Halorhodospira halophila SL1: one gene and its partner. The protein of the gene in region 2 interacts with the protein of the main gene of each other region in a pairwise test. Links are inferred from orthologs where the notes say so. Each region holds a gene or a part of one and is shown on either strand. Other genes may lie near its edges. The genes, in order: HHAL_RS05540 and HHAL_RS08300.

Region 1 (14,266 bases), 620 kb from region 2 along the record:
GCGAGCTCGCCGACCGCGTGGCCCTGATGTACGCCGGCCAGGTGGTGGAGACCGCCAGCGCCGGGGCATTCTTCGGCGAGCCCGCTCACCCTTACTCACGGCTGCTGATGGACTCGGTCCCGCGGCTCCATCAGGAGGAGCCGCCCCGCGCCATCCCCGGAAGCCCGCCGAGCCTGCTCGAGCCTCCGCGCGGCTGCCGTTTCGCCGAGCGCTGCCCAAAGGCCTTCGAGCGCTGCAGCGAGCCGCCCCCGGAGGTGGCCTACGACACCCGCCACTGGGTTCGTTGCTGGCTTCACCACCGCTCGGGAGGGGGACAATGAGCTCGCACGCACCCATGGCGCAACCGACCGTCGGCGCCGACGAGGCCCTGCTCCGGGTCGACGGCCTCTACACCCACTTCGAGCTGCGTCAGTGGGGCTTCCTGCGTACCGGCACGGTACACGCCGTCGACGGCGTCACCTTCACCCTGGACGCCGGGGAGGCCGTCGCTGTGGTGGGCGAGAGCGGCTGCGGCAAGAGTTCGCTGGCGCGCACCCTGCTCGCTCTCCACCGGCCCACCGCGGGCTCGGTGCGTTTTGCCGGTACCGAGCTGGGTGCGCTCAACGGCGCGGCCCTCAAGGCGTACCGGGCCCAGGTCGGCTATGTCCAACAGGATCCCTACGGGGCCCTGCCACCGTTCATGGAGGTGAAGCGGATTCTAGCCGAGCCGCTGATCATCCACGGCGTTCGCCCGCGGGCCGAGCGCTGGCGGCGGATCAAGGCGGCCCTGGAGGAGGTCGGCCTGACACCGGCGGCCGACGTTGCCGCGAAGTTTCCCCACCAGCTCAGCGGCGGGCAGCAGCAGCGTGTGGTCATCGCCCGCGCCCTGCTGCTGCGCCCGGCGATGATCATCGCCGACGAGCCCGTCTCCATGCTCGACGCTTCGGTGCGGGTGGAGATCCTCAACCTGCTCCATCGCATCCAGCAGGAGCACCGGCTGGCCCTGCTCTACATCACCCACGACCTCTCCACGGTCCGCCACTACGTGGACCGAGCCATGGTGATGTACGGCGGACGGATCATCGAACAGGCGCCGGTGGGCGCGCTGCTCCAGCGCCCGCAGCACCCGTATACCGAGGCCCTGCTCAGCGCGCTCGGGGATCCCGACGCCGCTAACGCCGGACGGCCGCGCCCGGTCCCCGGGGGCGAGGCCCCGAGCCTGATCCAGCCACCCTCCGGCTGCCGCTACCATCCACGCTGTCCGTACGCCATGGTCAACCGCTGCGAGCTGGACCCGCCGCCCCCGGACTTCCGGCCCCACCCGGAGCACCGCGCCGCCTGCTGGCTGCGCGAGTAGGCCCCGATGCGTGGCGTCGAGCGTATCCCGTGGCTCTATGACACCGGCATGGCCGTCTGCGAGCGCCTGGGCATGGGTCGCTGGCGCCAGGCGCTGGTCGACGGGGCCCGGGGTCGGGTCCTGGAGGTGGGGTGCGGGACCGGGCGGACACTGCCACTGTACCCGGCAGGGACCACGGTCTGGGGCATCGATCCGGACGCCGCAGCCCTGCGCCGGGCCCGGCGCAGGGCGCCGCAGGCCCCGCTGTGCGTGGGTCGCGCCGAGGCGCTGCCCTTCCCGGCGGGCCACTTCGACACCGTCACCACCAGCCTGAGCTTCTGCAGCGTGGGGGACGTGGCGGCGGGGCTGGCGGAGATCCGTCGGGTCCTCGACGGCGACGGGGTGCTGCGCATGCTCGAGCATGTCCGCTCTCCGGGGCTGGCGGGCCGGATCCAGGATCGCATCCAGCCGGCCTGGACCACGCTGAGCGGCGGCTGCCACTTGAACCGCGATACCGAAGCGGCCGTCCGAGCGGCGGGGTTCCGGATCGACGACGCCTCGCGCCAGGCCCGCGGGGTCATGCGCTGCTTCGCCGCTTATAAGGTGTAGCCATCACTGCGGGCGCAGCCGCTGCCACAGATCGGCCAGGTGCGCCGCCAACCCCGCCAGCAGCCACGCCGAGACCCAGTACCAGGCGGCATCGGTCAGCGCCGCGCGCAGCGCCAGCAGCAGAAAGCCACCCGCCGCCAGCGTGGTCACCAGGGTCCCCGGGGCCAGCCCCCACCCGCTACGCCGGTAAACCAGATAGAGGAGCGCCCCCTCGAGGACCATCAGCAGCAGGATGGCGTCGATGATCCGGCCGGTGTCGAACAGTTCAACCATCGGCCCGCATCACCACTGGTCGAGCAGCTCGCGCAGCTCGTCTTGCAGGGCATCGACCTCGGACTGCGCCTGCTCGAGGATGGTGTCCACCTTGTGGAAGTCGAGCACGCGGATATCGCGGATCTCCGGGCTGATGAGAATATCCGGCGCCTCGCGCCGTCTCTTCTCTTGCAGGATCGAGTACTGCATGATCTGGAAGGTGTTGAAGATGTTGTCCAGATAGGCGGGATTGTTCAGGGTTTCGCCCCCGCCCTCCTCGCGACTGCCGAGCACGTTCACCGCCACGACCACATCACAATCCTCGCTAAGCAGATCGAAGGGCACCGGATTGGTCAGCCCGCCATCCACCAGCACGCGGTCGCGGTAGGACACCGGGCTGAACAGCCCGGGCATCGCCATGCTCGCCTGCACCGCTGGCCAGAGCGCCCCGGCGTCGAAGACCACCGCCTCACGCTCCCAGTAGTCGGTGGCCACCACCTGCAGCGGGATCTCGAGTTCACCGAAGCGCGATACACCGGTCTTTTTACGCAGGTGAGCGATAAAGGCGTCGGACTCTACCAGCCCGCCGTCGCGCCCGGACGGCTGCACGAAGTCCAGCCACTGTCGCCACTTGCCGCCCATCAGGGTCCGCAGCCAGTTCTCGTCCTGATCGGCGACGAGTTCGTCGATCCCCGCGCGGATCTCTTCGGCGCTCAGGCCGGCCGCGTAGAGCGCGCCCATGATGGCGCCGATGCTGCAGCCACTGATCCGGTGCGGCCGCACACCGAGTTCCTCGAGGGCCTCGAAGACCAGCAGGTGGGACAGGCCGCGGGCCCCGCCACTGCCCAGCGCCAGGCCAATACGCGGCCCGCCCTCCCCTTCGGCGGCCCGGGCACCGGAGAGGGGGGCCGCCGACATCCCCACCAGCGGCAACATGGATGCGCTGACCATCATCTTCAGGGTATGCCGTCGCGGGCGATCGGGCAGGTCTCGTGTCACTTCGGATCCTCGACTCGGGGGCGTGGGGGCGTGATACCGGGTGCTGCTGCAGGGCACCCTCTGAACATAGCAAGTCCGGATGCCGCTGTCGTCACGGCGACGCCGCGCCGGCCGGGCGGTGCAGTAGGGCCACATCACTGCGCGGCAGGTACAGCTGCGCCCCCCAGCGCCGGGCGAGCCAGTGGAAGGTCGCCTCGGCGTAGAAGGCCACGTGTGTGGGGTCGCGCAGATAGTGCCAGGTCGGGAACGCCTCAGCGGGCGGCTGCCGCTTGGTCATGATGCCCAGCCATCCCCCGGGGCGCAGACACCCCCAGAGGCCGTCGAGCTCGGCGGCCGGCTCGGCCAGGTGCTCGACCACCTCGGTGGCGGTGACCAGCTCATAGCGTTCGCGCAGCGGCGCCGGGTCGGGGTAGTAGAAGGGGTCGTAGACGGCGGTCCGGTACCCCGCCTCCCGGAACATCGCCGCCAGGGCCGGGCCGTGGCCACAGCCGAAGTCGAGCAACTGCGCCGGCGGCGGCACCGTCGCCATCAGCGGATCGGCAACCCGGGCCAGGAAACGCCGATACCCCGGATCGTCCACCGCATTCTGGTGCTGGTCGTAGACCGCCTTCTCGTCCGGCGTGGACAGGTGCTGATCCGGCGGCACATGAACCAGGGCACAACTCGGGCACCGGTAGTAGTCCCGCTCGGCGCGGTGGAACAACCGTGCCGCATCGGTACAGAGGGGACACGGACGCATGCTCACGGCGCCCCCTCGGCCCCCGTGCGGATCGCCTCAAGGCGCCTCCCGTCGGCGGTCATCAACCGCAGACGGTCCTCGTCGGGCATGTAGAGGAAATGGACATCCGCCAGCACGCCGAGATAGCGCTGCTCGGCCTCGGTCAGGTCGGCATCACTGCAGGCCATGCGGGTGGCGGCCAGGCCACTGAATACGATCCGCTCGCCGGTGAGCCGGTAGCCGCCCAGGTAACGATTGCACGGCGCCTGCCCGTGCACCCTTCCCTCGCAATCGAAGCTCAGGGTCACCACCGTCTCGGGGGACTGGCCGTCGACGGCGACGATCTGCCACCCGCCGTCGGTCAGCAACGCGTGGGGATCGCCGCCGCAGCCACGGTGCCCTTCGCCGTCGAGCTGGTAGTGCACCCGATAGGGGTGCGGCATGCCCGTGGCCAAGTCGGCGCACAGCGCCTGCTCGACCACCACCTCCAACGACCGACCGTCGTCGGTCTCGGCGGTATAACGCTGACCCGCGTCCGTGGTCTCCGGGGCGGGTTGCTCGGCGGTGACCTCGACCTGGCCGTAGTCGGCCAGCAGACGCAGCTGCTCCCCGTCCATGCGCAGCATCCAGCCAGGTTCCTGGCCACGAGCGACGAAGGATTGGTCGACGGTACCCAGCCCCGGCGCCGGCTCCGGCGCGGTGTCCGGCGTCTCGGCGGACTCCGCCGACGGAGCTGGGGGCGTCTCCTCGGGGGCCGGGACCACCTCGGCGTCCGGCGCCTGTTCGGGGGCAGCGCAGGCGGCCAGCAAGAGCAGCATCAGCCAGACAGTAACGGCGGGAGCGAAGGTACGAAGGGCGGTCATGGCTCCAGAATACCCCAAAACTGTCGCCCAGCGGGGCCGCTGGCGCTGACCCGACCGGCGGCCGCCCCCGGGCGGGGGCGGCGCGGGGGCCTGAGCCGGCTCAGTTGGCCTTGTGGATCGCCCGCTTGCCGACGGCCAGGGCCGCCTCGTGGACCGTCTCGGAGAGCGTCGGGTGGGCGTGGATGGTCCGGGCGATGTCCTCGGCGGAACCGGCGAACTCCATGGTCACCACGGCCTCGGCAATGAGCTCGGAGGCCTGCGGGCCGATGATATGGGCCCCGAGCAGCCGGTCGGTCTCGGCGTGGGCGATGAGCTTGACCATCCCCGCCGTCTGATCCATGGCGCGGGCCCGACCATTGGCAGCGAAGCCGAAAACCCCGGTGTTGTAGGGGATGCCGGCCTTCTTCAGCTGCTCCTCGGTCCGGCCCACCCAGGCGATCTCGGGGTCGGTGTAGATGACCCAGGGGATGGTCTCGTAGTTGAGGTGCCCCCCCTTACCGGCGATCCGTTCGGCCACCACGATCCCCTCTTCCTGGCCCTTGTGGGCGAGCATCGGGCCGCGGACCACGTCACCGACGGCGTAGACGTCCGGCAGGTTGGTCTTGCAGTCCTCGTCGACGTTGATGAAGCCGCGCTCATCGAGGAGCAGGTCCACCTCCTTGGAGCACAGGTCGTCGGTGTTCGGGCGACGGCCGACGCAGACGATGAGGCGATCGACCTCCAGCTCCTGCTTCCCGTTCTTGTCCTCGTAGGAGACCGTGACCGAGCCATCGACCCGGGTGCCGGTCACCCGGCAGCCCAAGCGGATGTCCAGGCCCTGCTTCTTGAACTCCTTCTGCGCGGTGCGCGCCACCTGGCGGTCCACCGGCCCGAGGAACTCGTCCTGCGCCTCGAGCAGCACGACCTCGGAACCAAGCCGGCTCCACACCGACCCCATCTCCAGGCCGATGACCCCGGCGCCGATGATACCGAGTCGCTCCGGGACCTCGGTGAAGTCCAGGGCCCGATCGGAGTTGACGATGCGTTCGTGATCCAGTGGTGCGGCGCCGAGCTCGACACTCTGCGAGCCCGTGGCCAGCACCACGGAGTCAGCGCTGTGCCGCTCGGTGCTGCCATCCGGACGGCGCACCTCCACGGTCTTCGCCTCGACCAGCTGACCGTGGCCGTGCAGCCACTCGATCTTGTTGGCCTTGAACAGCTGGCGGATGCCGCCGGTCAGGTCCTTCACCACCCGATCCTTGCGGGCGATCATCTTCTCGACATCCAGCTCCACCCCCTGGGCCGTGATGCCGTGGGCGCTGAGCTGGTGGGTGACCTTGTGGTACTGCTCGGAGCTGTCGAGCAGCGCCTTGGAGGGGATGCAGCCGACGTTCAGGCAGGTCCCGCCCAGGGCGGGTTCGCCGTCCTTGAAGACGAAGGCGTCGACCACGGCGGTGCGCATGCCCAGCTGGGCGCAGCGGATGGCAGCGCTGTAGCCGGCGGGACCGGCACCGATGACGATGACATCGTAGTGATTGGACATGTTGCGACCCTGTTCTGTGGTTGTGTGTGCGCTCGGACGCATCCGGCCCACGAGGGGCCTGCGCCGCTAGACCTCGAGCAGCAGGCGGGCGGGATCCTCGATGCAGTCCTTGATGGTCACCAGGAACTGCACGGCTTCCCGGCCGTCGATGAGGCGATGGTCGTAGGTGTGGGCCAGGTACATCATCGGCCGGACCACGATCTCACCGTCTTCGACCACCGGCCGTTCCTGGATCTTGTGCATCCCCAGGATGCCGCTCTGCGGCGGGTTGATGATCGGCGTGGAGAGCAGCGAGCCGAAGATGCCGCCGTTGGTAACGGTGAAGGTCCCGCCGGTGAGCTCGTCCATGCTCAGCTTGCCCTGCTGGGCGCGCTTGCCGAGCTCGTTGATCTGCGCCTCGATCTCGGCGAAGGAGAGGCGATCGGCATCGCGGAGCACCGGCACCACCAGGCCGCGCGGCGAGGAGACGGCGATGCCGATGTCGTAATACCCGTGGTAGATGATGTCCTGCCCATCGATGGAGGCATTGACCGCCGGGTAGCGCTTGAGGGCCTCCACCGCCGCCTTGACGAAGAACGACATAAAACCCAGGCGCACGTCGTGGGCCTTTTCGAAGCGCTCGCGGTAACGGGCGCGCAGATCCATCACCGGCTGCATGTTCACCTCGTTGAAGGTGGTGAGCATGGCCGCGTTCTGCTGCGCCTCGACCAGCCGCTCGGCGATGCGCTGGCGCAGGCGGGTCATCGGTACCCGCTGCTCGGGCCGCCCCCCCAGGGGGGCGGCTGCGGCGGACTCCTCGGCGGGAGCGCTCTGCGGCGCTGTAGCCGCTGTGGGCGCCGCCTCGGCCTCGGCGCGACGCTCCAGGTGGCGCAGGACGTCCTCCTTGGTCAGGCGCCCGTCCCCACTGGACGATTCGATCTGCGCCGGATCGAGCCCGTGCTCGCGGACCAGTCGGCGCACCGCCGGGCTCAGACCATCCAGGCTGGCTGCTGGAGCCGGGGCCTCCGCCGCCGGCGGGGCCGCGCCGGAGGCCGCGTCACCGGCGCTCCCCGGGGCCGACTCCGCCGACGCCTGTCCGCCCGCGGCTGCCGCCGAGGCGACCTCGGCCGCCGGGGCCGCACCCGCCTCGACACGGCCGAGGACGTCGTCCGGCGTCACCGTATCGCCCACGGCCCGGTCGATCGCCTCCAGCACACCGTCGGCGGGGGCCGGGACCTCCAGGACAACCTTATCGGTCTCCAGGTCGACCAGGTTCTGGTCCTGGGTCACCGCCTCCCCGGGCTGTTTGTGCCAGGCCACCACTGTCGCCTCACTGACGGACTCGGGCAGCGCTGGAACCTTGATCTCGACGCTCATGCAGGTCCCCTTCTCTGGTGTTCTCGTGCGGACTCCGTTGCCACGTGCCGGCTAGGCGAGCGCGTCCTCGACCAGCGCCCGCTGCTGATCGTGGTGGCGCTTGGGGTAGCCGACGGCCGGCGAGGCCGCCGCGGCACGTCCGGCGTAGCGCAGCCGTTGATCCGGCCCCATGCAGTTGTAGAGGTGGTGGTTGGTGGAGTACCAGGCTCCCTGGTTCTTGGGCTCTTCCTGACACCAGACCACCTCGGTGGCCGCCGCGTAGCGCTCGGCCAACAGGATACGCAGTGCCCTCTCCGGGAACGGGTAGAGCTGCTCGACCCGGATGATGGCGACATCGTTGCGGCTCTCCCGCCGACGGGCTTCGAGCAGGTCGTAGTAGACCTTGCCGGCGCACAGCACCACCCGGCGGCAGGCGGCCGGGTCCAGATCATCCACCTCGTCGATGATGTTGTGGAAGTGGCCGCCGGTCAGGTCGTCGAGCCCCGAGGTCGACAGCTTATGCCGCAGCAGGCTCTTGGGCGTGAGCACCACCAGCGGCTTGCGGTAGCGGCGCAGCATCTGCCGCCGCAGCATGTGGAAGAACTGCGCCGGCGTGGTGGGCACGCAGACCTGCATGTTGTACTCGGCACACAGCTGCAGATAGCGCTCCAGGCGAGCGGAGGAGTGTTCTGGCCCCTGCCCCTCATAGCCGTGGGGCAGGAACATGGTCAGGCCCGACAACCGCCCCCACTTGGCCTCGGCCGCGGCGATGAACTGGTCGATGACCACCTGCGCTCCGTTGGTGAAATCGCCGAACTGCGCCTCCCAGATGGTCAGGGTATCCGGTTCCGTGGTGGCGTAGCCGTACTCGAAACCGAGCACGGCCTCCTCGGAGAGGAGCGAATCGATGACCACGAAATCCTGGGGTTCGGTGGTGACGTCCTGCAGCGGTACGAAGTTCGAGCCATCCCGGGCGTTGTGCAGAACGGCGTGGCGGTGGAAGAAGGTACCACGCCCGGAGTCCTGCCCGGTCAGGCGCACCCGGTACCCATCCTGCAGCAGAGTGGCGTAGGCCATGGTCTCGGCGAAGCCCCAGTCCAGCGGCAACGCCCCGGCGACCATCTTGCGCCGGCTCTCCATGATCGAGGCCACCCGCGGATTGAGCTCGAAGCCGTCCGGCAGGGCGTCGAGGATCCCCTGCAGGCCGCGCAGGCGCTCCTTGTCGACGGCGGTCTCCACCGGCTCGTTCCATTCGGCGCCAACAAACCGGGCCCAATTCGCCGCGTAGTCATTGCGTACCCCGGTGAGGATGTTCGACGCCACCACCTCGCGGTTCTCGAGGGCCTCGCGATAGGCGGCGACCATCTCCTCGGCCTCCCGGGGGCCGAGGATCCCCTCTTGCACCAGTCGCTCGGCGTAGCGCTGGCGCACCGGCGGCTGGTTGCGGATCTTCTGGTACATCATCGGCTGCGTGGCCGCCGGCTCATCGGCCTCGTTGTGCCCGTGGCGGCGGTAGCAGATCAGATCGATGACCACGTCGCGGCGGAAGGTGTTGCGGTAGTCCAGGGCCAGGGCCGTGGTGAACGCCACCGCCTCGGGGTCGTCGCCGTTGACGTGGAAGATCGGCGCCTGAACGATCTTCGCCACCTCGGTGCAGTAGTGGCTCGAGCGGGTGTCCTGCGGATGGGAGGTGGTGAACCCGATCTGGTTATTGACCACCACATGCACGGTGCCGCCGGTATAGAAGCCCCGCGCCTGGGAGAGTTGGAAGGTCTCCATGACCACGCCCTGCCCGGCGAAAGCGGCATCCCCGTGGATGAGCAGGGGCAGCACCTGCTTGCCCTGGGGATCCCGGCGGCGGCGCATGCGCCCCCGGCAGGATCCTTCCACCACCGGGTTGACGATCTCCAGGTGCGACGGGTTGAAGGCCAGGGCCACGTGCATGGGGCCACCCGGGGTCTGGATGTCGGACGAGAAGCCCATGTGGTATTTGACGTCGCCGGAGCCCTGCAAGCCGTCGGGCTGGTGCCCCTCAAACTCGGCGAACAAATCGCCCGGGTCCTTGCCCATGATGTTGATCAGCACATTGAGGCGGCCCCGGTGGGCCATGCCAAGCACCATCTCCTTGACACCCTCACGCCCGGCACCCTGGATCAGGTCGTGGAGCAGGGGGATCAGCGCATCCCCGCCCTCGAGCGAGAAGCGCTTCTGGCCGACGTACTTGGAGTGCAGGTACTTCTCGATGCCCTCGGCAGCGGTCAGCCGCTCGAGGATCTCCTTCTTGCGCGCCGCACCCAGACGCGGGCGGCAGCCGGTCCCCTCGAGCCGCTCCTGGATCCAGCGCTTCTGAGCCGTATCCGTGATGTGCATGTACTCCGAGCCGATAGGCCCGCAGTAGACCTCCTCGAGCTGCGCAATGATCTCGCGCAGCGGCATCTGCGTGGGCGCGAAGAGGGAACCGGTGTTGAACGACTGGTCGAGATCGGCGGGCGACAGCCCGTGGAAGGCCGGATCGAGATCCGGTACCGGGGGCTTCGGGCGCAGATCCAGGGGGTCGATATCCGCCGCCTGGTGGCCACGGAAGCGGTAGGAGTTGATCAGCCGCAGCACCGCCGCCTGCTTCTCGGCAGCCTCAGCGCTTAGCCCGCCCTGGGCTGCGCCGGAGGCCCGCGCCGGCGTGCCGCCGTTATCCCGCCCGTGCTGCTCGAAGCGCGCACGGATGGGGCTGTGCGGGATATCCTCGCCGTCGCCGAGCTCCTGGGTCAGGCTGTGGAAATAGGCCCGCCACTCCGGGTCCACGCGGCTGGGATCGGCCAGGTACGTCTCGTACAGGTCCTCGATGAAGGCCGCATTGGCGCCGTGCAGGTGGGAGGTGTTGCGAAGCTGTTCGAAAAGGCCGCGATCAGTCATGCCACCACTCTAAGGCTCGGAACGAACGGAGAGAACCCGTGCGCGGGGGCGCAGTGCCGCTGCGGGTCCATCCCGCCACCCCCGCGCTAACCTTGATCGCCCCCGCTGCCATCCGGTGAGGCGGCCGCGGATGGCTGTGTTCGTCCGGCGAGCAGGATGCCGATCTCGAAAAGCAGCCACACCGGCACAGCCAGCAGCACCTGCGAGAGGACATCCGGCGGTGTGAGCATCATGCCGACCACGAAGGCGCCGACGATCACGTAGGGGCGCTTGGCCGCCAGGCTCTCGCGGGTGGAGATGCCACTGCGCACCAGCAGAATGGTGGCGATGGGCACCTGAAAGGCCGCACCAAAGGCGAAGAACAGGGTCAGCACGAACGACAGGTATTCGCCGATATCCGTCATCATCTGCACGCCTTCCGGGGAAACCAGGGCGAAGAAGCGGAAGGCGATCGGGAAGACCACAAAGTAGGCGAAGGCCGCACCGAGGTAGAACAAGCCGGTGCTGGAGATCAGCAGCGGCCAGATCATCCGCCGCTCGTGGCGATAGAGCCCCGGCGCCACGAAGGCCCAGAGCTGGTAAAGGATGTACGGCACGGTGACGAAGATGGCCGCCACCAGGGCCAGCTTCATGGGGATCAGGAAGGGCGAGGCCACCTTGATGGCGATCATCGAGGTGCCCTCGGGGAGGACTTCCTGCAGCGGCCCCGAGATCCAGCGATAGAGGGTATCGCGGAACGGGTAGAAGAGCAGGAACGCGCCGAGGACCACCACCACGACGCGCAGCAGGCGATCGCGGAACTCCTTCAGGTGGCTAAGCAGCGGCGCCTCCTGCAGCTTTTCTTCACCACCCTGATTCTGCTCGGGACCGCCGGCGCTCACTGATCCTGCTCCTTATCGGCAGCCCGTGGCTTGCCACCCTCGGACTCCTCGGCCTTACGGAGCCTGGCAGCACGGCGGGCCTCTCGGGTCTCCCGCTCCACCTCGTCCCCGGCACCCTTGAACGCCTGACGGGTCTCCTCGACGTCGCGGCGCACCGACTCACCGGCCTTACGGATCTCCTCGATCCGCAGCTCGCGCTCGACCTCCCGGCGCGTGGCATTGAACGAGGAGCGCGCCTTGCCGGCCCAGCGGCCGAGCACACGCACGGTCCGCGCCATGCGCTCGGGACCGAGCACCAGCAAGCCGATCAGGCAGATGATCAGGACTTCCCAGAAGCCGAGGTCGAACATGGCGATCCTGCGTCAGGGTGGTAACGGAGGCACGCCGGCGCCTCTTACGAGGTGCTGCGGTCGTGGTGCTCGGCACTCTGGCGGGCTGAACTGCTCTCCCGGGCCTGGGTCGTCTGCTCGGGGGCGGGCTCGTCCTGGTGCTCCAGCGGCTCCGGCTCGTCCGAGGACTCACCGTCTGCGCGCTTCTGCGCCTCTTCCTCCTCACCCTCGCGCATCGACTCCTTGAAGCCGCGGATGGCGCCACCCAGGTCACCGCCGATGTTGCGCAGCTTCTTGGTTCCAAACAGCAGCGCCACGATCAGCAGAATGATCAGCAACGACCAGATATTGAATCCCATCTCCTCACCCTCCGACGCCCTGAGGCGCCTTCTGTTGTGCGTTGCTACTCGCCGCGGGCCGCCTTTTCGTCCAGACCCGAGCGGCCCACGCGTCGCTCCAGCTCCGCCAGCACCTCATCGACCGAGACACCGCTGGCCGAGAGCATGACGAGAGTATGGAACCACAGATCGGCGGTCTCATAAACGACCTGTTCCCGCTCGCCGCCCTTGGCGGCGATCACCGCCTCGGTGGCCTCCTCGCCGACCTTCTTGAGGATGGCGTCCAGCCCCTTGTCATGGAGCCGCGCCACGTAGGAGGTATCCGCCGACGCGCCGCGGCGCTGTTCGATGGTCTCGGCCAGCGCCCGCAGGGTGTCGGCTGCCGTTCGCTCGCTCGCGGCATTGCTCATCGTCGGACCTCGATCCCCCGTTCCGCCATGTGCGCCTTGGCCTCGCCGACGGTGTGATCGCCGAAATGGAAGATGCTCGCCGCCAGCACCGCGTCGGCGCCCCCGTCGTCGACCCCGTCAGCCAGGTGCTCCAGCTCGCCCACACCGCCCGATGCGATCACCGGGACGGAGACCGCATCGGCCACGGCCCGCGTCAGCCCCAGGTCGAACCCGGCGCGGGTGCCGTCCCGGTCCATGCTGGTCAGCAGGATCTCGCCGGCCCCCAGCGCCACCAGGCGCTGACACCAGCTGACCACCTCGAGCCCAGTGGGGTTACGCCCGCCGTGGGTGAAGACCTCCCAACGCGGCGGATCGTCCTCCACCTGCTTGGCGTCCACCGCCACCACGATGCACTGGGAGCCGAAGCGCTCGGCAGCCTCGCGGACGAAGTCGGGGCGATGGACGGCCGCGGTGTTGATGGCCACCTTGTCGGCACCGGCATTGAGCAGGCGACGTACATCGGCCACGCTGCGCACGCCGCCGCCTACGGTCAGCGGGATGAAGACCTGGCCGGCCACGGCCTCCACTACATCGTAGATGGTCTCACGCTCCTCGTGGCTGGCCGTGATGTCGAGAAACGTCAGTTCGTCGGCCCCCATGGCGTCGTAGCGCCGGGCGATCTCCACCGGGTCGCCGGCATCGCGAATATCCACGAAGCGCACCCCCTTGACCACTCGGCCGGCGTCGACGTCCAAACACGGGATGATGCGCTTAGCGGTCATCGCCGACCTCCTGCGCGGTGCGGATCGCGGTGGCCAGATCGAGGCCACCGTCATAGATGGCGCGGCCCACGATCGCCCCGGCGATGCCTTCGGGGCTACCGGCCAGGCTGCGCACGTCCTCCAGGCTGCTGACACCGCCGGAGGCGATCACCGGGATGGAGACGGCCCGCGCCAGCTCACGGGTGGCCTCGACGTTGCACCCCTGCATCATTCCGTCCCGACCGATATCGGTGAAGATCAGCGCCGCCACACCGGCGTCCTCGAAGCGGCGCGCCAAGTCCACGGCGGCCACCTCGGAGGTCTGCTCCCAGCCGTCGGTGGCCACGTAGCCGCCCCGCGCGTCCAGGCCAACGCAGACGCGCCCGGGAATCTCGCGACAGAGCTCTTCGACGAAGGCCGGCTCGCGCACCGCCCGGGTCCCGACGATGACGTAACCCACGCCGGCTTCCAGATAACGCAGGGCCGTCTCGCGACTGCGAATGCCGCCGCCGATCTGCAGCGGCGTGTCGGGGTAGGCGCGGGCGATGGCGTGGATGGTCTGCTCGTGGGCCGGCTCGCCCCGCACAGCGCCGTCCAGATCCACGAGGTGGAGGCGCTCGGCGCCGGCCTCCACCCAGCGTCCGGCCACCGCGACGGGGTCAGCGTCGAAAATGGTCTCGTCGTCCATCCGGCCCTGGCGCAGGCGCACGCAGTGGCCGTTCTTGAGGTCGATGGCGGGGATTACGATCACGTCCAGCTCCCGTCCCAGTCGAGGAAGTTGCGATAGAGGCGCAGGCCCGCGTCCTGGCTCTTCTCCGGATGGAATTGCACGGCGAAGCAGGGGCCATCGGCGACGGCGGCGGCGAAACGGCACCCGTGATCGGCCTGACCGACGATGATGCCCGGGTCGTCAGCGATCACGTAGTAGCTGTGCACGAAGTAGAACCAGGTGCCGTCCTCGATGCCGTCCCACAGCGGATGGCGGCAGGGCCGGTGCACCCGGCTCCAACCCATGTGCGGGACCTTCAGCGGCCGGCCCCGGCCA
Region 2 (13,804 bases):
CATGGTTGGCTCTCGCGCTGGCCCAGATCAGAACGCCGGCTATGGTAGCCGCGCCCGGCCACGGGGGGAAGCTGACCAGGCGCGACACGCCGCCGCCGGCTAGACAGGCCGGGCTTGCAAAAAAGGCTGGTCCGCGGTAAAGGGTAGAGGACAAAACGCCACAGCTAAGGAAGGCTGCATGCCATGGTGACCGAACAACAGACCCTGCTCGAGGTCGCCCGGGCCACCACCGCCATCGGCGGCTGGATGCTCGACCGCTCCACCCAGGCGGTACACCTCTCCACAGAGACCCGGCGGCTACTTGAACTACCCCCGGAGCACCGGATGGATCTGCGCACCGGACTCGGCCTCTACCCACCCGAGTATCGGCCGATCGTCACCCGCGCTATCCACACCACCCTCCACCACGCCCGCCCCTTCCAGCTCGACGTCGACATCCACACCGCCACCGGCAAACGGCTCCACGTGCGCAAACTCGGCAAGCCGCTGATGGACGACTACGGCAATGTCCTGGGTCTGCGCGGCGCGCTGCAGGACCTGACCGAGATCAAGACCGCCGAGCGCCAAGCCCGCCGCCTGTCCCAGCGCCTGGAGACCACCCTGGAGAGCATCACCGACGCGTTCTTCTTGGTCGACCCGGCCTGGCGTTTCACGTTCCTCAATCGCGAGGCGGAGCGCCAGCTCAACTGTCAGCGCGAGGACGTGCTCGGCCGCGTGGCCTGGGAGGTCTTCCCGGAGGCGCTGGGGACCGCCTTCGAGGAGCACTACCGATATGCCTTGGCGCAGCAGGAGCCCGTGGTCTTCGAGGCGTACTTCGCGCCCGTCGAGACCTGGTTCGAGGCCCGGGCCTACCCATCGGACGAGGGACTTGCGGTCTACTTCCGCGACATCAGCCAACGCAAACAGGCGGAAGCGGAGATGGCCCAGCTGAACGAAGAGCTACACCAGGCCCGGGAACGCGCCGAACAGGCCAGCCGAGCCAAGTCGGAATTCCTCGCCGCGATGAGCCACGAGCTGCGCACTCCGCTGAACGCCATCACCGGCTTTGCGCAACTGCTCCACCAAACCCCGCCCGACGAAACGCAAGACCGCGATCAGCACCTTGAGCAGATCCTCTCGGCCGGCTGGCACCTGCGGGACCTGATCGGCGACGTGATCGACTTCGCCCAGATCGAGACCGGTCAACTGGCGGTTCATGCGGAGCCCATGGCCATCGACGCCCTCGCCCGCAACAGCGTGGCGATGATCACCGAGCAGGCGCGTCGGCGTGGTCTCACAGTGCACTGCCAGAGCGACCCCATTGCGCCCCCTTGGGCCCGCGCCGACCCGGTTCGCAGCCGACAAGTGCTGCTTAACCTGCTCTCCAACGCCGTCAAGTACAACAACCCGCACGGCACAATCACCGTTACCTGGTCCACCGCCGGTGGCAGTGTTCAGGTAGACGTCGCCGATACGGGCAGCGGCATCCCGCACGGTCGCCGCGATCGTCTCTTCGAGCCCTTCGAGCGACTCGGTCGTGAAGCCGGCTCCATCGAGGGCAGCGGCATCGGTCTGTCATTGTCCCAACGACTCGCCCGGATGATGAGCGGGGATCTGCAGCTGCTTCACAGCAGCCCCGATCGCGGGACCACCATGCGACTGACCCTGCCTCGCTACAGCGATGACCACTCAGCGACTAGCACGCCGCCCGTCAGCCTAAGCGAAGCCGCGCCCGCCGCGCCCATGCGCATCTGCTACATCGAGGACAATGAGCTCAACATGATGGTGGTGCGCGGTCTGATCCGCCGGAAAACGACCGTCACCCTAGACGAAGCCTGGACCGGCGCCGAGGGGCTGGCGCGAATCCGCCAGGGCCCACCCGACCTGGTTCTGCTGGACATGCACCTGCCCGACATGCACGGCCGGCAGGTGCTGCGCGAGATCCGCGCCGACCCGGTACTGACTCACCTCCCGGTCGTGGCCCTGAGCGCGGACGCCGCCAACGAAACCCTGGAAACCGCCGACGGCACCCTGGACGGCTACCTGCTCAAGCCGTTCCGGCTGGCCGATCTGGACGCCCTGATCGCCCGCTTCGCCCCGGCATGAGACCCGCCCGGGCGCAGACTACGCGGGCCACGATGTTCACCTTGATGGCGCCACCCCGTGCTCGACGCGCTGCAGCTCTTCGACCTCGAAGCCGAGCGCTCCGGCCTTCTGGATCAGGTCGTCCAGGACCACCTGCTCAAGATCCGGCTCTCGGGAGAGGATCCACAGGTACCCGCGCGTCGGGCCAGAGACCATCGCCCACTGATACTCAGCCTCATCCAGAGCGATGACGTGGTAACCGCCGCGAATGGGCCACGTGAAGGTCACTGTAAGACTGGCCACTTCCGGCTCCCCCTGGAACCGGGCCGTCCCCTCGATCTCCTGCCACTCACCGGCGTCCGGATCGTAGCCGTGATTACGCACCCCGACCCGTCCGTCTTCCCGGCTCCAGTACTCCGCGCTGACATCGGTCAGCCCGCGCTCAAAGCGATGATCGAGGCGCTTGACTGAATACCACTCGCCCATATAACGATCCGCGTCGAACCCCTCCACGGGGTCGACCCCCGAGGGCGCCCCGGTGCAACCCGCGAGCATCAGCCCTCCCGCGGTGGCCAGAAGCGCCACCCGGATGCCCGGGAACATCCTCGCTGCGCCTGTCATCGATCCCCCTCTACCCGACTCTCTGCGAGTCATGGTGTCACAGGTCCGAATCAACCCATGAACTTCTCGCCCCGATCAGCCATCCTACTGCATAGTAGTTCACACGCAGGGGACGACCCGGATGATGGATCAAGACCACCCCAACCCCGACGCCGCAGCGAGCGAGTCACCCCTGTTCGCGGTCTTCGGCGCAAGCGGGTACATCGGCTCGCACCTGGTCCCCGAACTGCTCGGCGCCGGCTGTCGGGTCAGGGCCGTCGCGCGCAACCGGGAGGTCCTGGAGGCCCGCGGCTGGGAGGGGGCCGAGCTGGCCGCAGCGGACGCTCTGAAACCGGAGACCCTGGTGCCTGCCCTCCGGGGGGCCGACGTGGCCTACTACCTGGTCCACTCCATGGGGGCCGGCAAGACCTTCGGCACGCTGGACGTCGAGGCAGCCCGCAACTTCGCGGCCGCCGCCGCCGAGGCCGGAGTGCGCCGCATCGTCTACCTCGGCGGGCTCGTGCCCGAGTCGGCCCGCTCGGCGCACATCCTCTCTCGCCGCCAGACCGGCGACACCCTGCGAGAAGGCTCGGTGCCGGTTACCGAGCTGCGCGCCGGGATCATCGTCGGCCCAGGGTCGGCGGCATTCGAGATCATGCGCGACCTGGTGCTCCATCTTCCGGTGATGGTTACCCCGCGCTGGGTCTTTGCCGAATCCCCGCCCATCGCGCTCCAGGATCTATTGGAGTACCTGCGCCGGGCCCCGCAATGCGGGGAAACCGCCGGGGCGATCTTCGATGTGGCCGGACCGGAACACCTGACCTACGCCCAGATGATGCGCATCCTCGCCGAGGAGGCCGGGCGGCGCCCACCCACGGTGATCCCGGTCCCCCTGCTGACTCCGAAGCTCTCTTCATACTGGCTCCGCCTGGTCACTGCAGTCCCCACGCCCATCGCACGGGCACTCATCGAAGGCCTGCGTGAGGACTACCGGGCCGATGACAGCCAGATTCGCCACCTGGTACCGCAGCAGCTACGCGATTTCCGCAGCGCCGTACAGGACGTATTCCGCGCCGAGCGCGAGCAGACCGTGGCCGCGCGCTGGACCGAAGGCGCCTTTATGTTCCGCAACTACCGGATCGACTACAGCTACTACGCCAAGAAGGCCCAGGGGTCGGCGATCACCACCGCCGACCCCCAAACCGTCTGGCCGGTTGTCACCGCCATCGGCGGCGACAGCCGCTACTACTATGCCAATGCGCTGTGGAAGATCCGCGAAACCTTGGACTGGATGGTCGGCGGCCCGGGGAGGAATTACGGCCGCCGCCACCCCACAGAGCTTCGGGTAGGTGATGTGGTCGACTCCTGGCGGGTCATCGGGCTAGAGCCCGAACGCCGGCTCACCCTCTGGTTCGGTATGCGGGCCCCCGGCTCCGGCGTGCTGGAGATCGAACTCACACCGCAAGCCGAGGGCGGGACCAAGATCACGGTTGCCAACCACTGGCACCCGGCCGGGGTCTGGGGCCTCCTTTACTGGTACGCCCTGGCCCCGGCTCACTCCCTGATATTCTCGGGGCTGGCCCGGTCCATCGCCCGGCGGGCTGAGGCATCCTCGACCGCATCCGGATCTCGCTCGGCGGCGCCGGACTCGGACTGAGCCTCGGCACTCTGGGCCAGCAGCGCGCCGCCCACCACGGCCAGGCCCGCAACCAGCAGGGCGAGCTCCGGCTCGGTGAAACCGGTGAGGACCAGCACCACGGCGGAGATCACCGGCACCATGTAGGTCAGGACACCCAGCAACCCGGTGGGCCCCTTACGCAGGGCAAACCCCCAGGTCATAAAGGCGATGCCGTAGGGCCCGACCCCGATCAGCGCAGCCGCCAACCAGTCCGTACTCTGGGGCGTACCGACGCTCTCGCCGAACAGCACGGCGAGCACCACGGCGATCACTGCGGCCTGTGCAAACATGCGTGCGTAGCCGCGGAACGGGATCGTACCCGCCTGGGTCAGATAGACCGAGAACGCCGCCCAGGCACAGCCACTGATCACCCCAAAGACGTAGGCCACCAGCGGCGTCTCGGCCCCGGCAGGCGCGTCGCCGAGGATCAGCGGCGCCACACCGATGAACGCCACCCCCATCCCGAGAAGCACCCGCAGCTGCACCCCGCACCCGGCGAGCCAGTTGGCGACGAGCACGAAGACGACCGGCCACAGGTACGTCACCAGCGTCACCCGCGCCGGCTCTCCCCAGGCCAGAGCGGCAAAGTAGAGGTACAGCGCTGCCACAAGCGAGAGCACGCCGCCGAGCCAATAGCTCAGATCCGGGTCCGGCATTCGACTGTGGGGCTCGCGCACAAAAATTGCCGAGCACCAGGCGACAGCGGCGGCCGCCGCGAGGGCCACCACCGTCGTCATCATGGCCGGCAACTCGGTAAGTTGGCGCAATAGCGGCAGACTGCCCCATAGGCTTACCGAGAAAATGCCAGCCACAAGACCCGAAAGCAGCGCACGATTCAGCAACGCATAACCTCCTCTAACCTTTTGATGGGCCTGAACGGGCTGCGTAATATAGGGACCATCCCGCGATCTTCCAAACGAATCTTCGTAATCATCCGATCATGTATCTCGATAGCCTATGAAGACACGCATCCTCGACCTGACGCTCCTGCAGACCTTCGTCACGGTGGTCGAACAAGGCGGCTTCACAGCCGCCGGCGAGCAGCTCCACCTTGCCCAATCCACTGTCAGCGCGCACATTACGCGGCTCGAGGAAATGGCCGGACACCGGTTGCTGCGCCGCGATCAGCGCCGTCTAGCGACAACCACCAAGGGCGAGCGACTCCTTGCCCACGCCCGCCGGCTGTTGCAGCAAAATGCCCTCGCCTGGCAAGAACTCCAGGAAGAGCGACTGGGGGGGCGGGTGCGACTGGGGATCCCGGACGACTACATCATGTTCTTGCCTGAGAGCTTGAGCGACTTCGAGGCCCGCTACCCTGGCATCGAACTCGAGGTCAGCGGCGGCCTTAGCGTCGAACTGATCGAACAGGTCCAGTCGGGGCAGCTCGACCTGGCCGTGGTCACGCGCCAGCCCAAGAGCCCGGGGGGCGAAGTGCTGCGCCGCGAGCCTCTGATCTGGGCAGCTGCAGCCGACTACGCTGCCGAGGAACGCGACCCGCTACCCCTCGCCCTCTCCCGACAGGGCGTGTGCACCTTCCGGGAGCAGGCCGTGGAGGCCCTCGAGGCAGCCGATTTCCCGTGGCGCATTGCCTACACCAGCACCAGCCTGGCCGGGCTGCGCGCGGCAGTGCGCTCCGGGCTGGCCGTGACCGTTCTAACGCCGTCCATGCTTGACCCGGATCTGCGTACACTCGGACCCGAGAGCGGGTTGCCGGAATTGCCCAGCATCGAGCTGGCGCTCCACCGCGGGGCCGGGCGGCCCAGCGAACCGGCCCGCCAGCTGTTCAACACACTCCAGGAGCGGCTGGGCAACGTCAGCCACGGGTAACCAGCGCGGCCCAAGAATCCGATATCCTGGACGCAGAAAAATACCCTGACTGCTTGCAGCCACAGACACCGGCGAGTAGGTTAATGCCGCGCTGCTAGCGGATTGCTCCGCGCGAAGCCCCGGGCGCCCTCGCCCCACGCACCGGAGCGGACAACGGAAAGGATTGGCTTATGAAACGCAACGAAGAGATTATTGAAGCGCTACGAACCTACACCAATCGCCGGATCCCACTGCTCTGGGGCAGCGTTCTGGCGATCCTCCTGGTAGCGCACCTGGTCACTGCCTACCTGGTGGAGCAGTTCTGGAGCGAGCACCTTGCGGTCACCCCGTGGGTCGCCATCGCCGCGGTGCTGATCGGCATCAGTTTCTTCCTCTACGAGAAGATCGGCGGCAAACTCCGCGCCGCGGAGTTCGAGTTCCAGCGTACAGCCCTGGGTTATTGGGACTACGAGCGCGGCTACCAGCAGTGCGAGGGCATCCGACAGGCGGCACTGCTGGGGTTTCTCGGCACCGCCATCCTCTACTGCGGGTTCGTCTTCGGCCAGGTGTGCGCCACTGCAGACGACGCCAGCCGCAAGGTGCTGACGGACCTCGCGCCAGGCAAGCAGATCGAGCTGCTGTCCAACCCCGAGCAGCTCACGGTCTTGGGCATCGGCGCGGCACTGATCGTCGGCGCGCTGATCTGGATCCACCGGATCCGGGAGCAGATCCGCAGCGATCTGAGCGCCTGAAGCGCTGGGCACCCCGGCCGGGCGGGCGCCCAGCGCCCGGCCGGCTTCACCGTCCCAACGACGCCGCCCGCACTCCTCTCGGCTACTGCCCCGCAGCCTGGGCTGCCTCCACCGCCTCCTCGGCCTGGACCCACTGAACCTCCAGTGCATCACGCTCGCGCTGCAGACGGCCCTGCTCCTGTAGCAGTCCGGTCAGCTCCTCATGGTCTCCGCTGTAGAGCTCCGTATCGGCGAGTTGCGCCTCCAGGCGCGCCAACGCCTGATCGCACGCCTCGATCTGCTCGAGCAGGTCCTGGGCGCGCTCACGCAGCGGCCTGAGCGCCGCTCGCTGCTGAGCCTGGCGACGCCGCTCCGCCTTGCGGTGCTCCGCCGTACGGACGGGCTCGGACGCTGGGCCCTGCGTGACGTCACCACCGCCACGCCCACTCGCCCCCTCCGCTCGACGGCGCTCGACCAGCCAACGGTGGTAGTCATCCAGGTCACCGTCGAACTCACGAACGGCGCCATCGGCAACCAGCCAATAGCGCTCCACGGTCGCCGCCAACAGACTGCGGTCGTGGGACACCACCACCACCGCTCCCGCAAACCCCTGCAAGGCCCGGGTGAGCGCATGACGCATCTCCAGATCCAGGTGGTTCGTCGGCTCATCGAGGAGCAACAGATTCGGTTGCTGCCAGACCAGCAGCGCCAACACCAGCCGGGCCTTCTCCCCACCGGAGAGCCGGGCGACCGGCTCGGTGGCCTGATCACCCATGAAGGCGAAACCACCCAGGAAATCGCGCAGCCGCTGCCGCGACGCCTCCGGCGCCAGGCGCTGGAGGTGCTCCAGGGGGCTGCTTGACAGGTCTAGCTGCTCAAGCTGGTGCTGGGCAAAGTAGCCGACCCGCAGACCCGACGCCTGCGCAAGCTCCCCAGCCAGCGGGACCAAATCCCCAGCCAGGGCCCGCACCAGGGTCGACTTGCCGGCGCCATTGGGGCCCAGCAGGCCGACACGGTCCTCTTTCGCCAGACCTAGGGTAACGCCGCGGAGTACCGGATCCGTGGCATAACCCAGGTCCACCCGATCCAGGGTCATCAGCGGGTTGGCGACCGCAGGCGAGCCGGTAAAGTCGAACTGAAAGGGTGAGTCTGCATGCGCCGGGGCGACCCGCTCCATGCGCTCAAGCGCCTTGATCCGGCTCTGCGCCGCCCGGGCCTTGCTCGCCTTCGCCCGGAACCGATCGATGAACCGCTGCATGTGCGCGATCTCGCGCTGCTGCTTCTCGTAGAGTGCCTGCTGCCGGGCCAGGCGCTCTGCACGCTGGCGCTCGAAATCGCTGTAGCCACCCCTATAGAGGGTCAGTTGCCGCTGCTCGATGTGCAGCACTTCGTCGACGACTCGGTCGAGCAACACCCGGTCGTGGGAGATCACCAACAGGGTGCCGGCGTAGCCCCGCAGCCACTGCTCCAGCCAGAGGACGGCCTCGAGATCGAGGTGGTTGGTCGGCTCGTCCAGCAGCAACAGATCCGATGGCGTCATCAACGCCTGAGCCAGACTGAGACGCACCCGCCAACCACCGGAGAATGCCGACACCGGCCGCCGGGAGTCGGCGGGCTCAAACCCCAGGCCGTGCAGCAGCTCCTCGGCCCGCGCCGGCGCGCTGTACCCGTCCGCGGCCTCAAACCGGGCGTGGGCGGAGGCGATCCGATGCCCATCCCCGGACCGCTCCGCGGCCGCCACTTCCTGTTCGGCCGCCCGCAGGGCGCCATCGCCATCGAGGACAAAGTCCAGCGCTGACTGCTCCAGGGCTGGCGTCTCCTGGGCCATCCAGGCAATCCGCCAGCCATCGGGCCACTCGGCCGCGCCACGATCGGTGGCCAGCTCGCCGCGGAGCAGGGCCAGGAGACTGCTCTTGCCCGAGCCGTTCGCACCGATCAGCCCGACCTTGTGGCCCGGATAGATGGTCGCGCTCGCCCCCTCCAAGAGGGGATCAGCACCACGCCGCAGGGTGATATCGTTGAAATGAATCATAGCCACCATCGTAACAACTGGGTCCGAGGGGACGGGCTCAACGCCAACGAAGAAGGGAGGGCCATGGACCGCCTCGAACAGTTTCTGGATCGTGCCGAGCAGCTCCTCGAGCGCATTGAGCCGCTATTACCGCCCGGCGACCCGACCCCGGACTGGAATGCCGCCACGGCGTTCCGGTGGCGCCACCGCGCCGGCAGCGGATGGCTGGAACCCATCGGCGCCTCCCCGCAGGTGCCGTTCCAGCAGCTGCGCGGCATCGACCGCCAGAAGGAGACCCTCATCCGCAACACCCGGCAGCACCTGGCCGGACTGCCGGCGAACAATGCCCTGCTCTGGGGCGCCCGCGGCACCGGCAAGTCGTCACTGATCCAGGCCCTGCACACGGCCTACGCCGAGCAGGGACTGCGCCTGGTCGAGATCGAACCGGAGCACCTGATCGACCTGCCCGACCTGCTGTCGCTGCTTGCCCGGCGTCCCGAGCGGTTCATCGTCTTCTGCGACGACCTCTCCTTTGACGCCAGCGATCAACAGTACCGGGCACTCAAGGCCGTCCTAGACGGCTCCCTGACCAGTCGCACTGACAATGCCCTGCTCTACGCCACCTCCAACCGCCGCCACCTGATCCCCGAGCAGATGGCAGACAACCGGCAGGCCCACTTCAGCGAAGGCGAGCTGCATCACGGCGACGGCGTCGAAGAACGCATCTCGCTGTCCGAACGCTTCGGGATTCGCCTGTCGTTCCACCCCTTCGCCCAGGAGCGCTACCTGGAGATCGTGCGCGGCTGGATCGAGTATCTCGGTGGATCGGATGGCGACAGCGAGTCCGTCCGCCAGGCGGCGCTAGCCTTCGCCCTGGACCGGGGCTCGCGCAGCGGACGGGTGGCCTGGCAGTTCGCCCGGGACTGGGTCGGGCGGCAGGCGCTGGACGAGTCACTGTGACGCACACAAAAAAGCCCGGCCTTAGGCCGGGCTTTCGAGTCTGGCGCGCCGGGGAGGATTCGAACCCCCAACCTTCTGATCCGTAGTCAGATGCTCTATCCAGTTGAGCTACCGGCGCTATAAAGCGCTTTATTTTGCCGTTTAACGCGTTTTGCGTCAACCCTTGTTCTGGCGGAGAGAGAGGGATTCGAACCCTCGAAGGGCTTTCGCCCTTACTCCCTTAGCAGGGGAGCGCCTTCAGCCACTCGGCCATCTCTCCGTTAAGGTGCGTACCTTAAGGGATAGACCCCCTCCGAGTAAACCCTCGAGCTACTGCGGATCCGCACCCTGCCCGGGCGCCGCCTCCGGGACGTCACCGTCCTTCTCATGCCGGATCCGCTCATAGATCTCTTCGCGGTGCACGGAGACATCCCGCGGGGCATTCACGCCGATCCGTACCTGGTTACCCTTGACCCCGAGCACCGTGACACTGACGTCGTCACCGATCATCAGCGTCTCGCCCACTCTCCTCGTGAGTATCAGCATCGAACTTTACTCCTTGATTATGCCACCGCCACCGGCGCCTTTTGAGCGGGCGGCCGCTTCGCCCTTCGGAGCGACCCGACTCCTGAAGCACCCTCAGGCCTGATCCCCAAAGGGCGGAAACTGCGCTACTCGTCGGAGAGACCCTCAAGCTCGGCCACGGGCTGTACATCCAACTCGAAGGCCTTGTGCAAGGCGCGCACGCCAAGCTCCAAGTATTTCTCTTCGACAACCACCGAGATCTTAATCTCCGAAGTCGAGATCATTTGAATGTTGATCCCCTCGTTGGACAACGCACGGAACATGGTGTTCGCCACGCCGGCGTGGGAACGCATCCCGACCCCGACCAGGGAGAGCTTGACAATCTTGTCGTCGCCATAGACTTCCCGGGCTCCGAGTTGCTCAGCGTTGTCCCGGACCAGATCCAGGGTGGCCTGATAATCGCGCTTGTGGACCGTAAAGGTGAAATCCGTCAGCCCCTGCTGGCTGATGTTCTGGATGATCATGTCCACTTCGATGTTCGCCTCGGCAACCGCCCCGAGGATCTTGGCCGCGATCCCTGGCGTGTCCGGCACACCGATGACGGAGATCTTCGCCTCGTCGCGGTTGAACGCAATACCGGAAATCAGCGGCTCTTCCATTCCTTCTTCCTCGTAGGTGATGAGCGTTCCAGGCCCTTCTTCGAAGCTAGACAGCACCCGCAGGGGCACGCGGTACTTGCCGGCAAACTCTACCGCCCGGATCTGCAGGACCTTGGAGCCCAGACTGGAGAGTTCCAGCATCTCGTCGACCGTTATACGGTCCAACCGCCTCGCCTCGGGTACGACGCGCGGGTCGGTGGTGTAGACCCCATCCACGTCGGTATAAATCTGGCACTCGCTCGCTTCCAGTGCGGCTGCCAGCGCCACGGCCGTAGTATCGGAACCACCACGGCCCAGCGTGGTGAGCGCGCCTTCCTCGTCGACACCCTGAAAGCCCGCAACCACCACGACACGTCCCCGCTGCAGATCCTCTTGCAACGGCTCGGCATCGATATCGAGGATTCGCGCCCTGCTGAATGAACTATCGGTCAGAATCCGCACCTGCGCACCGGTGTAGCAGCGCGCGGGGCAATCGATCTGCTCCAGCGCCATCGTAAGCAGCGCGATGGTGACCTGCTCACCGGTGGACAACAGGACATCCACCTCGCGTGCTGGCGGATTTGGGTGAATCGACTCGGCAAGCTCAACCAGGCGATTGGTCTCGCCGCTCATAGCGGAGACGACCACGACCACATCGTCTCCGGCCTCACGACTTGCCTTGACCTGCTCGGCCACTGCCTGGATGCGCTCGGTCGTCCCGACCGATGTCCCACCGAATTTTTTGACTACCAGCCCCATGGGCATTCCTCAGCTAGCAGGGGCGTCTCAGCCTCCTATTGAAAGCATGCTAGGATGAGTATGAGACGCCATTAAGTCAAGTTATCCTTAATCCAAGCTTCGACTGAAGCCAACGCATCATTGACGTGGCTTGGGTCTTTACCCCCTGCCTGGGCGAAGTCCGCCCGCCCTCCGCCGCGCCCCCCAACCTGGGCGGCGACATGATTGACCAGATCGCCGGCGGCCAATCGATCGGTCAGATCCTTGGTTACACCCGCTACCAGCTGGACCTTTTCGCCCTGAACCGCCGCCAGCACGATCACGCCACTGCCGAGTTGGTTCTTGAGCTGATCCAGGGTATCCCGCAACCCCTTGCCACCCCCTTCAACGCAGGTGGCCAAGAAGCGGACACCGGCAACCTCACCGGCATCATCCAACAGCGAACGCCCGGCCTGCGTAGCGAGCTTCTGCTTGAGGCGCTCAATCTCTTTCTCCTGCTCGCGGGTGCGCTCGCTGAGCTGCTCGACCTTCATCACCAGGTTGTCCGGCCCGACACGCAGGAGATCTGCCAACCGATTCAACCGCCCTTCCGCCTCTTGGACCCAGCCGATGGCCCGCTCACCAGTGATCGCTTCGATGCGCCGCACGCCGCCGGCCACACCCGTCTCGTCGATGATTTTGAACAACCCGATGTCCCCAGTCCGGGCGGCGTGGGTGCCACCACAGAGCTCCTGGGAATAGTCCCCCAGGGAGATCACCCGCACCGTATCCCCGTACTTCTCGCCGAACAACGCCATAGCTCCGACCTGGACTGCTTCTTCGTAGGCCATGTGCGCCGCCTCGACGGGGTGATTGGTGAGGATCTCCTGATTCACGCGCGCCTCGATCCGTTCCAGGTCTTCCCGCGACGGCGCCTCGTAGTGGGAGAAGTCGAAACGCAGGCGATCCGGCGCCACCAGGGATCCCTTCTGCTGAACATGATCCCCCAGGATCTCGCGCAGCGCGGCGTGCAGCAGGTGCGTGGCGGAGTGGTTGCGGACCGTTGCCTCGCGGGTGCCACGATCCACCCGCGCGGTAACCTGATCGCCGACACCCAGCTCGCCCGATTCCAGACGCCCCAGGTGACCATGGGCCTCGCCCTGCTTCACGGTGTCCGCTACCCGGAAGCGTAGACCGTTGGCGAGGATTTCGCCGCGATCGCCCACCTGACCACCCGACTCGGCGTAGAACGGAGTCCGGTCGAGGACCACCATCCCCTCTTCGCCGGGCTGCAACCGCTGTACCGAGCGGCCGTCCTGATACAGCCCGATCACCGAGCCGACATCCTCGAGGGTCTCGTAGCCGGTGAAGCGGCTCTCGCCCGCGTCAACCACTTCCTCACGCGCCCCGCCAAACCGGCTAGCCGCGCGCGCGCGCTCCCGTTGCTCGGCCATGCGCGCCTCGAAGCCCTGATAGTCCACCTCAAGGTTGCGCTCGCGGGCGATATCCGCGGTCAGGTCCACCGGGAAGCCATGGGTATCGTAGAGCTTGAACACCACCTCGCCATCGATCACCCCGCTGTCGTTCCCGCCGAGGTACTCGTCAAGCAGCGCGAGTCCGTCTTCCAGCGTCTCGCGGAACCGCTTCTCCTCCTGGAAGAGGATCTTTTCGACGAATTCACGGCGGTCACGCAGCTCCGGGAATGCCTCGCCCATGACCGCATCGAGCGGATCGACCAGGCGGTAGAAGAACGGCTCATCGATGCCCAACTGATATCCGTGGCGTACCGCCCGCCGGATGATCCGGCGCAACACGTACCCGCGCCCCTCCGTCGAGGGCAACACCCCATCAACGATCAGGAACGAACAAGCGCGGATATGGTCGGCAACTACCTTGAGCGAGGGCTTGCGCCGATCGCTGACCCCGGCGATCTCGCCGGCGGCATCGATCAGCGGGGTGAACAGGTCCGTCTCGAAATTGTCGTGGACGCCCTGCAGGACCGCGGCCAGGCGCTCCAGGCCCATCCCGGTGTCGATGGAAGGACTCGGCAGCGGGTTCAGGTTGCCCTCGGCATCGCGGTCGTACTGCATGAACA

What was found.
Region 1: the proteins of HHAL_RS08300 (region 2) and HHAL_RS05540 interact in binary tests that used the Escherichia coli proteins (3 or more experiments, as listed by UniProt). The link is inferred for Halorhodospira halophila SL1 from one-to-one orthologs.

The regions. Positions count from the first base shown.
Region 1 is NC_008789.1:1,172,491-1,186,756, forward strand. Bases 7,486-10,915 are described here. They hold HHAL_RS05540 (2-oxoglutarate dehydrogenase E1 component), read right to left. Parts: upstream 10,524-10,915; coding sequence 7,686-10,523; downstream 7,486-7,685. Other genes in these bases: odhB (2-oxoglutarate dehydrogenase complex dihydrolipoyllysine-residue succinyltransferase), read right to left, coding at 7,486-7,634; tatC (twin-arginine translocase subunit TatC), read right to left, coding at 10,610-10,915. Also shown: HHAL_RS05495 (ABC transporter ATP-binding protein), read left to right, coding at 1-320; HHAL_RS05500 (ABC transporter ATP-binding protein), read left to right, coding at 317-1,336; HHAL_RS05505 (class I SAM-dependent methyltransferase), read left to right, coding at 1,343-1,924; HHAL_RS05510 (hypothetical protein), read right to left, coding at 1,928-2,197; HHAL_RS05515 (patatin-like phospholipase family protein), read right to left, coding at 2,207-3,175; HHAL_RS05520 (class I SAM-dependent methyltransferase), read right to left, coding at 3,267-3,914; HHAL_RS12565 (META domain-containing protein), read right to left, coding at 3,917-4,756; lpdA (dihydrolipoyl dehydrogenase), read right to left, coding at 4,857-6,278; more of odhB, read right to left, coding at 6,345-7,485; more of tatC, read right to left, coding at 10,916-11,404; Sec-independent protein translocase protein TatB, read right to left, coding at 11,401-11,754; Sec-independent protein translocase subunit TatA, read right to left, coding at 11,799-12,092; HHAL_RS05560 (phosphoribosyl-ATP diphosphatase), read right to left, coding at 12,137-12,481; imidazole glycerol phosphate synthase subunit HisF, read right to left, coding at 12,478-13,242; hisA (1-(5-phosphoribosyl)-5-[(5-phosphoribosylamino)methylideneamino]imidazole-4-carboxamide isomerase), read right to left, coding at 13,232-13,972; imidazole glycerol phosphate synthase subunit HisH, read right to left, coding at 13,969-14,266. UniProt on the Escherichia coli protein: E1 component of the 2-oxoglutarate dehydrogenase (OGDH) complex which catalyzes the decarboxylation of 2-oxoglutarate, the first step in the conversion of 2-oxoglutarate to succinyl-CoA and CO(2).
Region 2 is NC_008789.1:1,793,678-1,807,481, forward strand. The notes cover bases 6,448-9,415. They hold HHAL_RS08300 (ATP-binding cassette domain-containing protein), read right to left. Parts: upstream 8,912-9,415; coding sequence 6,983-8,911; downstream 6,448-6,982. Other genes in these bases: HHAL_RS08295 (hypothetical protein), read left to right, coding at 6,448-6,900; HHAL_RS08305 (ATP-binding protein), read left to right, coding at 8,975-9,415. Also shown: HHAL_RS08265 (TrpB-like pyridoxal phosphate-dependent enzyme), read right to left, coding at 1-3; HHAL_RS12700 (hybrid sensor histidine kinase/response regulator), read left to right, coding at 184-2,085; HHAL_RS08275 (lipocalin family protein), read right to left, coding at 2,122-2,667; HHAL_RS08280 (SDR family oxidoreductase), read left to right, coding at 2,807-4,321; HHAL_RS08285 (DMT family transporter), read right to left, coding at 4,219-5,154; HHAL_RS08290 (LysR substrate-binding domain-containing protein), read left to right, coding at 5,300-6,169; more of HHAL_RS08295, read left to right, coding at 6,340-6,447; more of HHAL_RS08305, read left to right, coding at 9,416-9,850; carbon storage regulator CsrA, read right to left, coding at 10,160-10,375; HHAL_RS08325 (aspartate kinase), read right to left, coding at 10,501-11,751; alaS (alanine--tRNA ligase), read right to left, coding at 11,823-13,804. UniProt on the Escherichia coli protein: Genetic data indicate it may be involved in ribosome assembly or function.